2 regions of the Paenibacillus lutimineralis genome follow, and region 2 is predicted to be linked to the other one. Evidence: riboswitches for the same ligand, from Rfam matches in the RefSeq annotation. Region 2 holds a riboswitch; the other holds the start of a gene.

Region 1 (6,627 bases), 1.2 Mb from region 2:
TTATGACGGTGTCCTTCTTTCATATTCTGATGCCGGTGTTGGGTATTCTGACGGGTCATTATGTAGGCGAACTGTTAGGCTATTTGACCAAATTTGTGTCGGGCGGTCTGCTCCTGCTGCTAGGGGGACATATGATATATAGCTCGCTCAAGAGTGGGGCGAATCAGTTCATTAACTACCGTTCCTGGCCAGGCATATTTCTGTTCTCCCTAAGCGTCAGCGTGGACTCCTTCTCTGTTGGCGTCTCGTTGGGAATGTTCCATAGCGAGCTGCTATTAACGGTGCTTACGTTTGGTTTGTTCGGTGGGTTGATGTCCCTGTTCGGGCTGGCGCTCGGTCGGGGGGTCAGCCGCAGTCTGGGGGATTACGGAGAAGCTGTTGGCGGATCGATTCTATTTGCATTTGGACTGATGTTTATCTTTTGATACAATGAACACGAACACTTCATAGGAACCTATGAAGTCAGGCTTTAACGGAGGTGCATGAGGATGCGAATATTATTTATATGCACGGGCAATACTTGCCGCAGCCCTATGGCGGAAGGAATGCTTCGCAAGCTGGCCAAGGATCGTGGGATGTCGCTGGATGTACGCTCGGCCGGGGTAGCCGCTTCCGAAGGAACCTCGATGTCTGCACACGCCGCAGCTGTACTTAGGGACCAGGGGATTGAGGATCGTATTACTTCAACACCGCTAAGTGAGGGATTGGTTGATTGGGCTGATTTGATTCTTACTCTGACTGGTGGACATAGACGGCATGTCATTCAATATTTTCCTGTAGCAGCTGATAAAATATATACGTTAAAAGAGTATGTAGAGAATGATCTACAAGTGCTTGAGGCCCAAGATGAGCTGCATCAACTGGTCGCTGAGCTTGAGCTTGACCGGGCGCTTGGTAAGGAACTGGATACGGCAAGACAACGGAGGCTTGCGGAGTTGCTTCGGCAGATGCCGGCTTACGACATTTCCGATCCATTCGGGGGTTCCCGGATGGAATATAATGCGACTGCGCTAGAGATTAGATCCGCACTGGAGCAACTGCTGGACAAGCTAGAGAAGACTGACTTCAAGAACTCCGGCGAGGCATAGTGATATAGATCATAATAATCAGTTGCATTTATTCAAGGGATGCTTTATTCTAAAGTCATAAAAGTGCGTGTTCAAAAAGGCCGGTTTTCAGCACCGAGAAGGTTGGATGAAGCTAGGGCGTGAGGAGCGGAGCGTACGTAGTTGGTACGTGAGCACCGGAAGGCCCGGGTGAATTCAAGATTCGATGCCGAGCCACTTCTTGATTCACTTCGTGATCAAAAGCGGACTTTTTGAACTACCTTTACGAAGATCCGATGTAACTGGCGACGATAGTGGACCAAACCACAATGGAGCATCGGAATATACGGCCGGTCGCCTGGGCAAAGAGCACGACGTCACTTGTGATTGTCATGCTCTTTTTTCGTTGTTTTGGCATGACACACTTCTCTCTGGGAACCGAAGTTCTCTAGTTATCCAATTCCATGCAAGTTCAAGAACCATAAACCCGGCACAGGCAGTTGTATCCGCCAAGATAGTCTAACTATAAGAGGCTGTTCTGCATAGTAGATTGTCGCCACGATTTTTGCCGGGTTTAGGTATATAATAAGGACATGCGCTATCAAGGAATTTCGAACTTCAAATCAGAGAAGGGGTGCCAGAACATCATGGAAACGAAACATATTGCAGAGATTGGACAGCAGGTCGTGGAGATACTGGAAGAGCTATGCGCTACGGCGAAGTTCGGCCCGAGCCATCTGCTCGTTGTTGGCGCCAGCACCAGCGAGGTAGCCGGTCAGCGGATCGGCACGGCCGGGGCGGAGGCGGTCGCAGCCGACTTGTATGCCGGGATCGAGCAGGTTCGAAGCAAGTACGGATTTGATGTTGCATTCCAATGCTGTGAGCATTTGAACCGGGCTCTGGTCGTAGAACGTGCAGTACTTGATCGTCTACGGTTGACTGAAGTATCGGCGGTTCCGGTGAGGAAAGCGGGAGGTTCCATGGCAGCCTTCGCTTACAGGCAGTTGCAAGCTCCTTGTCTGGTGGAGAGCATAGAGGCTCATGGCGGAATTGATATTGGCGAGACGCTTATCGGCATGCATCTGCGTCGTGTTGCCATTCCTTTCCGTTCTACAAGACGTTACGTTGGTGAAGCCCGTGTCACAGCTGCATGGACTCGTCCTAAGCTGATCGGTGGCGAGCGGGCAGTATATCAGTTACCAGCAGCAACAGACTCAAACGTATGTGATTAATAGGAATTAAGAAAATTATTCTTTATATTATAAGGAGGCAATTTACCTATGGATCAATTGAGAAAGCAAGACCCGGCTGTACTGGAAGCGATGAACCTGGAACTGAAGCGTCAACAGAGCAACATTGAATTGATTGCATCGGAGAACATCGTTAGTGAGGCGGTTATGGAAGCGATGGGTTCGGTTCTGACGAACAAATATGCAGAAGGTTATCCAGGCAAACGCTACTACGGGGGCTGTGAGCATGTTGACATTGTTGAGGACATTGCTCGCGATCGGGCCAAGGAACTGTTTGGTGCTGAGCACGCCAATGTGCAGCCGCACTCTGGAGCTCAAGCGAACATGGCCGTCTATCTTGCCGCTTTGAAGCCTGGCGATACGGTGCTTGGTATGAATCTGGCCCATGGTGGCCATTTGACGCACGGAAGTCCTGTTAACGCATCTGGCTTGCTCTATAACTTCGTAGCCTATGGTGTGCAAGAAGATAGCTTCCTGATCGATTATGATGAAGTCCGTAAAGCGGCCTTCAAGCATCGCCCTCGTCTGATCGTTGCTGGAGCGAGCGCTTATCCACGCATTATTGATTTCGAGAAAATTGCACAGATCGCTAATGATGTAGGCGCATTATTCATGGTCGATATGGCGCATATCGCCGGATTGGTAGCTGCTGGTTTGCATCCAAGCCCAGTGCCTCATGCTCATTTTGTGACGACAACCACTCACAAGACATTGCGCGGACCACGCGGCGGGATGATCCTATGCCGCAAGCCTTGGGCTGCTGCTATCGACAAGGCGGTATTCCCAGGTACACAAGGCGGGCCGTTGATGCATGTTATTGCTTCTAAAGCTGTCGCTTTGGGTGAAGCGCTGCAACCTTCGTTCAAAGTATATGCCGAGAATGTGGTGAAGAATGCGAAGGTGTTAGCCGAGACGCTGGTTTCTGAAGGGTTGAATCTCGTCTCCGGTGGAACGGATAATCACTTGATGTTGATTGATACTCGCAATTTGAACATCACGGGTAAAGATGCGGAGCATGTACTTGATTCTATCGGGATTACTGTGAACAAGAATGCGATTCCTTTCGATCCAACGAGTCCTTTTGTAACGAGCGGTATTCGCATCGGAACTCCGGCAGCCACCTCCAGAGGCATGGACGAGGAAGCAATGAAGGAGATTGGCCGTATTATTGCTACAACCTTGAAGTCTTCTCAAGATGAAGCAGTACTTGCCGAATGCCGTAGCCGTGTGTCCAATTTGACGGACCGCTACCCATTATATTCAGAACTTACTTATTAATTAGAAGATTCATTTGGAATTGCCCAGCCGGGAAGCAATGCTTCTCGGCTATTTATATAGATATGAAGCGCTTGGATATCATTTTTTTAATGCTTAATATTCTCCTAGAGGTTATGAAAAGTTGAATGCAAGCAGATATATCAGGGGACTATAGAAGATAGTTAATTTCTGAAAGATTTGCAACATGAATAAGTTTGGGTGAAAATGCATTGGCGAAAGTGATATAATATACGAGATTTGTGGAGCATTCAACTCGGAGTATGTCGCCGCAACCAGAATTCTTTGTTATACACAACCACCGGAGGGATATAATGGGAAAATTAATAGTATGTGATCACCCCTTAATTCAGCACAAATTAACGTTCATTCGAGACATGAACACGAATACGAAGGATTTTCGTGAATTGGTTGACGAAGTAGCTACATTGATGGCCTATGAGATTACGAGGGAAATTCCGCTTGAGACAATTAAAGTTCAGACTCCTGTGACCGAGACAGAAGCCAAGGTTATCTCTGGGCGTATGCTCGGTCTGATTCCTATTTTACGTGCAGGTCTCGGTATGCTTGATGGCGTATTGAAACTGCTTCCGGCAGCGAAGGTAGGACATGTTGGTCTTTTCCGCGATCCTGAGACACTGCAGCCTGTGGAATATTACATTAAGCTTCCTACCGATGTACAGGAGCGTGAGTTGATTGTCATTGACCCGATGCTGGCAACGGGCGGCTCGGCTATTGCTGCGATCGATGCGCTGAAGAAACGCGGCTGCACACAGATTAAGATGATGAACCTGATCGCTGCTCCAGAAGGAGTCAAGGCAGTTCATGATGTCCATCCTGATGTAGATATTTACGTAGCTGCACTGGACGAGCGTCTGAATGATCATGGGTATATTATTCCTGGACTTGGCGACGCAGGAGACCGCTTGTACGGAACAAAATAGATCATGATTTGATCATGAGAAAGGAAACGAACATGTCTAAAATTAAAGTAATGACGATCTTCGGAGTCAGACCTGAAGCAATCAAGATGGCTCCGCTTATCCTGGAGCTGAACAAGCATCCTGAGGACATTGAGTCTGTGGTTTGTGTAACTGCCCAGCATCGCGAAATGCTTGATCAGGTGCTGGATGTGTTCAAAATTGTTCCTGATTATGATCTGAATGTAATGAAACCGAATCAGAGTCTGAATGAGGTTACGATTCGGGTGCTTGAGGGTCTGGAGGGTGTGTTACGTGAGGCAAAACCGGATATCGTGCTCGTTCACGGGGATACCCTCACGACATTCCTGGCAAGCTATGCTGCATTTTTGCAGCAAATCAAGGTGGGCCATGTAGAGGCTGGACTTCGTACTTGGAATAAATTATCGCCTTATCCGGAGGAGATGAACCGCCAATTAACCGGCGTAATTGCAGACTTACACTTTGCTCCAACAGGCTGGTCTGCAAGCAATTTGCGCAAAGAGAATAAATCAGAGTCAACCATATATATCACAGGCAACACGGTAACGGATGTGTTTCAATATACAGTACAGCAGAATTATAGCAATTCTGTGCTGGAATGGGCCGCCGGTAAGCGGCTTATTCTGATGACGGCTCATCGCCGCGAGTCACAGGGGCAGCCTCACATGAACATCTTCCGTGCTGTGAGACGTATCGCTGATGAATTTGAAGACGTAGCGATCGTGTATCCTGTCCATCTGAGCCCAGCGGTAAGAGAACCGGCGTATGAAACTTTGGGCAGCCATCCTCGTATTAAACTTATTGATCCTTTGGATGTGGTAGATCTGCATAATTTCTATCCACATACACATCTAATCCTTACGGACTCCGGCGGTTTACAGGAAGAAGCGCCGTCTTTTGGCGTTCCTGTACTTGTGCTTCGCGACACAACCGAGCGTCCGGAAGGGATTGAAGCGGGGACGCTGGAGCTTGTCGGCACAGATGAGGAGATGGTCTATGAACGGACGAGGGCGTTACTGACAGATAGTGAACTATATGATTCGATGAGTAAAGCGGCTAATCCTTATGGAGATGGGCAGGCATCTCAAAGAATTGTCAATGCGATTCTTCACCATTTCGGTGTTATTAATGAACGACCAGAAGAATTTCACAAAAAGTTCACAATTTAGAAAGATCAATAATTGTGTTTTTTTGCAAGATAGCATACAGTATTACTGTATGGTTTGCTTATATGTTGGCCGTCGATAAGATGTTCTCTTGTTTGACAAAAAGTCTTAAAATTCAGTAAAATGAATTGGGAATTGACAATATGGAGAATCATGATAAAAATGCAAATCCTTGGATGATCGCTGCTTATATTAGCGGCGCGGGTATTTTGCTAGCTTTTTATATCGTCGCTGGCTTTTTTGTTTCAAGATGGTTGGCCGAAAGGTTCGATGGTCCGAATTACTGGATTGCTATCGGATCGATCGTCGGTCTGATCCTTGGAATCGCCAACATATTTATCTTAATCTATAAGTTTATGGGGGAGCAGGATGGATGACTTGAACTCGATTGTGTCAGCTGTGACCAGAACGACCTTCCTCATCCTATCCGCGTTGTTTTTTGGGTGGGCTTTCTTTCCGGATTACAGGTCAGACATCTCTGGCTTAATCCTTGGTCTTGCTGTTGGGTTGGTCTATACCCGCTTTCTCTCCATGAAGGTGCGTGGCCTGGCTGAGTATGTTGTCAGCCAGCAGGAGGGACGCTTCAGCTTCGGGTTTCTAACAAGGATATGTCTTGTTTTACTTGTTATTATGGTTGCGGTCAAGGTTGAACAGGTATCGGTCTTAGGTGTTGTGATTGGACTTTTCGTTCCTCAACTTTTGACGATTCCGATCAGCATTGTGATCGGGGCCAGAAATAAGTCTTAACAGCTACCTAGGGGAAAGGGGTGAATAATACAAATGCATGATGCGCCCGTTATTATGCTCGGAGGATTTCAGCTTGATTTATCCGCAGTATTCATGCTTCTGGTGAGTATGGCGATCGTATTTCTTGTTTGCAGACTGTCAGTGGCTAATTTGTCTGTAGAGAATCCGTCGAAATTCCAGA
Region 2 (6,627 bases):
AATTTATATATTAAGCTTCGACGGTCGCCTCGATATCCTCTGCCTGAACCTTCGGAGTCACTACCGAGACAAGCAGCTCGTTCGTGGCCGAGATCAGGACGAGCCCATCTGGAAGCTCAATGTCGCCAACGTGGATGGATTCCCCGATTTCAAGATGACTGATATCCACGATAATCGAACCTGGAATCTTGTCCGGGAAGGATTCGATTTCAATAAAGGTACTTTGGGTTTGGACGATCCCGCCCAGCTTCGTACCTCTCGGAGTACCAGCGAACTCGATGTTGACCTTGGTCCGCACCAGTTCATCTTTCTTGACACGAAGGAAATCCACATGAATATATTCCTGTGTTACCGGATCGCGCTGAATCGCCTCCAGAAGAACAGGAATCGAGTCATGATTTTCAAGATTCAGTTCAATAATACCGCCACTGCCTCGTCTTATCCATTTACCGAATTCCTTCGTGGACAAATGGATGTTCTGATTATCTGTGCCAGATCCGAATACAACAGCAGGAAGCCGTCCCGAATTCCTCAGTCGCTTCAATCCCGTTCGATTCATAGGTATACGTTCTTCAACTTGAAAACATGTTCTCATCATACTACACTCCTCTGAAATAGTTGGTATTCAATGCCCTCAAAATCTATCGTCTATATGACTACGGATTTCGCCCCCCGTAGCTGGGGAAGCATGAGCACCATCACATCACCATCCTTAATACATTTAATGTAAAAAGTCGTATAAATACGCGCTAAGGCACTTCGTTCTCAGCGGAACGAAATGCCTTATTAATAGGTACGATAACATAGAAAAATGGTTCTGTCGACCACATACTGGTTTATTATGGAATTTTTCGACCGCAGGTTTTCATTCGTTCAAATTTTTGCTAATATGAAAGAAATAGTGCTGTATGTGACTGGCGAAGCAAGTGGAATTAACCACGAGGGAGCATATGGCTGATAAACGTTTCCGTTCGCCTGGGGAAAAGTATCTTCGGACGTCTCGTCAATTTGACGGGGCGCTCGTTGATGCTTTTTTTGCTTTTTTTGCGAGCAAGTGGATAGATTGGTCCAACAAAATGATGGGGAGGATGCTTAAAATGACATTGCTTATGAAGGCAAAAGAGGCGGCGGATCAAGTATATGAGACGATTCGGGCAAAAGTAGAGGAACTGAAAACCCAGGGGATTAAGCCCCATATGGCAACGATCCTGGTTGAAGGAGATCCGGCCTCTGCCTATTATGCCAAGGCCAAGCAGAGAATCGCCGAGAAGCTGGGCGTTCAGTTCACGCTTCATGATTTTCATGCGGAGGTAACGGAAGCGGAGATCCTGCAGCTGGTTGCTGAGTTGAATCAGGATCCGAAGGTACATGGGATTATGCTGGAGCTACCCCTGCCTAAGCAAATTTCTGCGGCTAAAATCGAGCAGGCGATTTCACCACAGAAGGACGTGGACGGCGTAACACCGGCGAATAAATTAGCTACTGTAACCGGAGAAGCCGGACTTTATCCTGCTACACCACAGGCATGCATCAAGCTGCTTAAGTATTATGGCTATAGCTTGGCAGGCAAGAACGTTACTTTGGTTGGCCGGGGGCAAACGGTAGGGATGCCGCTATTTCATTTACTGCAGCGAGAGAATGCCACGGTGACCGTATGTCATTCTCGTACCCCGGACATCGCTTCACATTTAAGTCATGCTGAGATTGCATTTGTGGCCGTTGGACGAGCCGAAGTAGTGAGCAAGCAAATGGTTCATGCAGACTTGGTCGTTATTGATGCAGGGATTAATGAAGCGGAGGATGGAAAGATGGTAGGGGATGTCGCGACTGACGTAGCTGACCACGTGCAAGCGATATCGCCTGTACCGGGCGGTGTTGGTACATTAACGACCTCTATTTTGTACGAGAATCTACTGAAGGCTATGGAGATTCAACGTGAGGAGGCTGGCAAGCATGAGTGAGATTACATGGCTAGATTCTATTGATAGCTTCGTAAGTAAGGCAAGCAGTTCAAGTCCTACCCCGGGCGGCGGCAGTGTTGCAGCGCTTGTGGCTGTACTCGGCACCGCAATGACCTCGATGGTAGGCAATTTATCGCAAGGGGAGAAGTTCGCTGATATCGAACCGCAAATCTCCGCAGTGATGTATACGATGAATCGCCTGAACGAGGAGTGCAGGGAGTTATTTGATAGCGATATCGCTTCTTTTAACAACTACATGGACGCTCTGAAGCTGCCGAAGGACACGGAGGAGGAGAAGTTGGCTCGTAAGCAGGAGATCCATGAGGCCACGATCAATGCGATTGAAGTCCCGGTTCAGCTTATGGAAGTGTGCAGGACTGGTATAGAGTGTGTATATAATATCGCCGAGACCTCGAACAAAAATGTCATTTCCGATCTCGGCATCAGCGCCATCCTCTTCGAAGCGGCTGCCCAATCAGCTCTGCTGACCGTTGATATCAATTTGGCCTCGCTAAAGGATCTGGAATTGAAGCAGCAGTATGCCGATAAGGTGTCCTCATTAATGCAGCAAATCAGCGATTTGAAGAATAAAGCGTCGCGGACTATTCAGGATAGAATCCAGAGTTGATTCACTAGAGTAGACCCGTCAGGTTTGTGAATTTGCGCTGCCTTCCCTTGCTCCCTAGCTTATCTGGTGAGAGGGGAAGGCAGTCCGCCTTTTTTGCTGCCTGCCTATTCACTTGCCGCGTGGTCGATCGCTAACGGAAGCCACAGCCCTTATTTCGAAGATTTCGGCCATTTAGAAAATGTAACGGAAATCTGTGCCGCTATTGCCTGCCGATTAGCTCCATTTCACAATAAATCCCCGTAATAAGGTCGCTCATTTCCCTTAGATTTTTTAAAGTTGCTTTTTCGCCCCAATAGCGTCTCTCATTTCCGTTAGAACTTAGATTAGCTCATCAGCTACAACATTTTTGCGCCTATATACCGATAACAGTAAGCCCTAGTCTAGTTTAGCAATGATATATGTCAAGAAGAACTATAACCATAAAATACCTAACAATCGGTTGTACAATATGCTAATGTCTGGAGTAGTCGCAGTAATTACTAAGGACTATTGACATTAATTGAATAATTAAAAAGGCGGGAAGACAATGATAACGGAACTGGATAGAGGCGAGTTCAAAAAATGCAGACACTTGCTTAATCCACAAGGACAAATGGAAGCTGCAGCCGTTGTTGAGGGAGTTAACCCGGGGAGAATATTTGTTGATGATCGAATGTCACCGACCTCAGGGATCATTTGGTTAGGCAATAATGACGGTTTCTTATTTATAGGCGATGAGCAGAATGAGCTATTCAATCAAGAATTGAATAGCTTCATAGACTCAGTTATCGTTCCGGAAGCGCAGCGAGTTGGATTAGATTGCTTCGAAGCTATAGGCAATCATGATAAGTGGTACGGTACGATTGAAAGAGTCTTTGCACATCGAGATTTAGGGAGATGGAATCAGAGGGTTTATCGGTTGAAATCTAGTGATTTCGACAACAATAATGAGCCTGAGCTTAAAGAAGGGTACGAAGTGGTAAAAATAGACGCTGACCTTCTAGGGAATAAGACAGCTATAAATGCTAATTTTCTGCGCTTGAAAATTGACGAATTCTGGTCCAGTCCTGAGGATTTCATCAATAAAGGTATTGGCTATTGTATCGTTCACCAAAGAGAAGTCGTAAGCGTGTGTTTCTCCGGCTTCGTGCTTGGAAATATCCACTGTATTGATATCGAGACTGTCAAAGAACATCAGAAAAAGAAATTGGGACAAAAGATAGCTCACTGTCTTGTTAAAGACTGTCTGAACCATGATCAGGTTCCATATTGGGATTGCATGGAGGTAAACAAACCATCGGTTGCGGTAGCAGAGCGTCTTGGATTTCAGGTTACATATCGGTATGTAGGTTACGATTTTGCGTTTACCCGTACAGACAATATCTCTATTTAGACCCAATGCTATGATAATGGTAGTCTTTCCATTGGTATGATGAATATATGGTTAGTAAATGTGCGCTGCCTTCCCTTGCTTTACCTAGCTTATCTGGTGAGAGGGGAAGGCAGTCCGCCTTTTTTGCTGCCTGCCTATTCACTTGCCGCGTGGTTCGATTGCTAACGGAAGCCACAGCCCTTATTTCGAAGATTTCGGCTATTATGAAAATGTAACGGAAATCTGTGCCTCTATTGTCTACCGATTAGCTCCATTTCACAATAAATCCCCGTAATAAGGTCGCTCATTTCCCTTAGATTTTTTAAAGTTGCTTTTTCGCCCCAATAGCGCCTCTCATTTCCGTTAGAACTCTGATTAGCTCATCAGCTACTATTTCGTGCTTCTAATTACCGATAGTAGCAAACACAAAATTCCCAAATGAGACTCTAGCATTCCCTATATGGTATTATTAGGAAAACAACTTTGTACATCGGGAATGAAATCATTGAGGAGGGGGAAAATTTGACAGCCAAAGCTTTTCATCTTCAAATTGTCGAGCTGCCAGTAAGAAATGTAAAGGAATCTATGCAGTGGTATACGGATCTGTTCGGCGTTGATTTATGTTTTCCGTACAATGAGGGCGATGATGGAGCATGGTTAAACTTGAATGGTCTCGGATTTGGCTTGATTCGCTCGGATGACCAGCCAAAAATGGATTTCGTCTCGGCATCCGGCGAACGGAAGCCATTTTTCACTTTTCAGGTCGATAATATTAAAGAGCTTTATGAAGAAATGAATCAAAAAGGTGTGGAAGTCAAAGAAATGGTATATAAGCAGGGAGGGGGATACTCCTTCCAGTTCTTCGACCCGAGCGGGAACTTTTTGGGGATATGGGGCGGATGGCCTAAGGAGAACGAATAGATGAAGAGGGGGAAGAGCTTTAATCCGCCCTCTTTTTTTATCGGATATACAAATCTACCTTGCACTTTCCATCTGGGTCGGTTGAAGGGTCATTCATACAGAACTCCAGGCACGGTCTCTCGCCAGGGTCGTACTCGCTATTCGGCAGCCATTGCGCAAATATACTCTGATAGGTGATACCGAGCTTATCAGGTATATCGTAGAACTGGAACAAGGCATTCAGTCCGCCGGGCAGCCTCTTGTAGCTAATACCATCCTGCTCTTGCTTGCTGAAATGATATTTTGCGGAATTAGCGTATTCGACCAGTTCATCTAGGTTAAGCCTACGATCGCTATGATCCTTAATATACTGAACAACCTAGTTCATTCTCTCTAAATAATCATGATTTATCGTTGTTATTCCTTTAGATTTATTTGAAGAAGCAGGGTTATCAATAAGTCTCATAGATGAGATCGTCGCTGATCTGCAGGTCTTTATTAAAAATGATGTAAATATATAGCTGCCCGGCGGGGGTATCGCCTGCATCATACCCTAAACGAAATGTACCGTCCTTATGAAATTCAAGGACAGACAGGATCAACTCAGATACATTTTCGTCAGGATGGGCTTCGGCAACAGCGGCAAGCGCCATCTCGGCAAGCTCATCCATATGCCCCCAGGCGCCACGGATAAGAGGAGTTAGCTGTTCCATATCTGTTTTGAATGGGACATCTACTGTTGTGGCAAGCTCTTTTCCCATAAAATGAAGTGTCGTTGCATAGGAAGAAAAGGAGACATCATATGCAAAGATTCCGACTCCCGAAATCGTATGGTCAGGTTCCAGGATTAGATTATTGGAATAATCAAGACGTTCCAGCTTTGGATGAAGACTTGTGTCCAGCTTGGAGATTTTATTCTCGGAACAGTAGAGCTCGGTTAAATGGATTTGTTGGCTGAGATCTAATGCAGAGATATGGTTATTGAAGCATCTTAAGCTTTGCAGCTCCGGATTTCCACTTAGATTGAGGCTCGTCAGATGATTGTTATTGCAGCGGACTTCAAGCAGCTTCGCACTATTCTTCATAGTTAGGCTGATCAAATGATTGTTGCCGCAATCCAGGCGGATAAGCAGAATATTCTGATCCAGGTTCAAATCGAATAAGGAATTATAATTACAGTTCAGCTCTTGTAATTCCGGGTTCTGATCCAGATGCAGCTCCGATATAAGGTTCCAACAGCAATCGAGCTTAATTAGCAACTTGTTCTGACAAAGATCCAGGTTGCGAAAACGATTGAAGCCGCAATTCAAGAGCTCCAGATAAACGTTATGCTTCATATCTAGCGAGGGAATATCATTCTTGTTGCAGTTCAACTCCCTTAATAAAGGGTTATGTCGGCTATCTAGTTGAATTAGCTTGTTATACTCGCAGGATAGCTTCTCTAGATTCGAATTATGACTGATGTTCAGCTCGGTTAATTTATTGCTGGCACAATTCAGAACTCTCAGATTTATATTTTTACTAATATCAAGCTCTGCCAAGCTGTTAAACGAACAATCTAGCTCCTGAAGAGAAGGGAAATGCTCAATGCCGTCAAGACTTGTAAATCGCTGATTTGTTATTTGGAGAGAGGTAACTTGAGTTAAATCACCCAGCTGGATCTTCTCCCGGTTCCCGCAAAAATTGTCCAGAACATAGGCTTTGAACCGTTCATCCAAGAAATCCCGCGTTATATCCATGACAATCCTCCTTGAGAACATTTCACATATCAAGTATAGTGGCCGTCT

Evidence for each region. A riboswitch is a leader RNA that binds a small molecule or an ion and turns the genes downstream of it on or off. The one in region 2 is predicted to bind ZMP and ZTP.
Region 1: it holds a riboswitch for ZMP and ZTP, as region 2 does, so the genes downstream of both, EI981_RS26645 (TIGR01440 family protein) here and EI981_RS21375 (bifunctional 5,10-methylenetetrahydrofolate dehydrogenase/5,10-methenyltetrahydrofolate cyclohydrolase) in region 2, are expected to answer to the same signal.

Annotation. Positions count from the first base shown of each region.
Region 1 covers NZ_CP034346.1:5,967,297-5,973,923, reverse strand. Annotated here, with positions in the region: gene EI981_RS26655 (manganese efflux pump MntP) at 1-425, shown strand, start outside; gene EI981_RS26650 (low molecular weight protein arginine phosphatase) at 489-1,088, shown strand; ZMP/ZTP riboswitch at 1,335-1,417, shown strand; gene EI981_RS26645 (TIGR01440 family protein) at 1,694-2,278, shown strand; gene glyA (serine hydroxymethyltransferase) at 2,327-3,574, shown strand; gene upp (uracil phosphoribosyltransferase) at 3,886-4,515, shown strand; gene wecB (non-hydrolyzing UDP-N-acetylglucosamine 2-epimerase) at 4,548-5,702, shown strand; gene EI981_RS26625 (AtpZ/AtpI family protein) at 5,843-6,076, shown strand; gene EI981_RS26620 (ATP synthase subunit I) at 6,069-6,446, shown strand; gene atpB (F0F1 ATP synthase subunit A) at 6,480-6,627, shown strand, end outside.
Region 2 covers NZ_CP034346.1:4,777,537-4,784,163, reverse strand. Annotated here, with positions in the region: gene EI981_RS21380 (50S ribosomal protein L25) at 11-595, opposite strand; ZMP/ZTP riboswitch at 901-988, shown strand; gene EI981_RS21375 (bifunctional 5,10-methylenetetrahydrofolate dehydrogenase/5,10-methenyltetrahydrofolate cyclohydrolase) at 1,098-1,961, shown strand; gene EI981_RS21370 (cyclodeaminase/cyclohydrolase family protein) at 1,954-2,589, shown strand; gene EI981_RS21365 (GNAT family N-acetyltransferase) at 3,116-3,961, shown strand; gene EI981_RS21360 (VOC family protein) at 4,463-4,861, shown strand; gene EI981_RS29795 (GyrI-like domain-containing protein) at 4,899-5,075, opposite strand; gene EI981_RS29790 (hypothetical protein) at 5,013-5,177, shown strand; gene EI981_RS21350 (leucine-rich repeat domain-containing protein) at 5,293-6,579, opposite strand.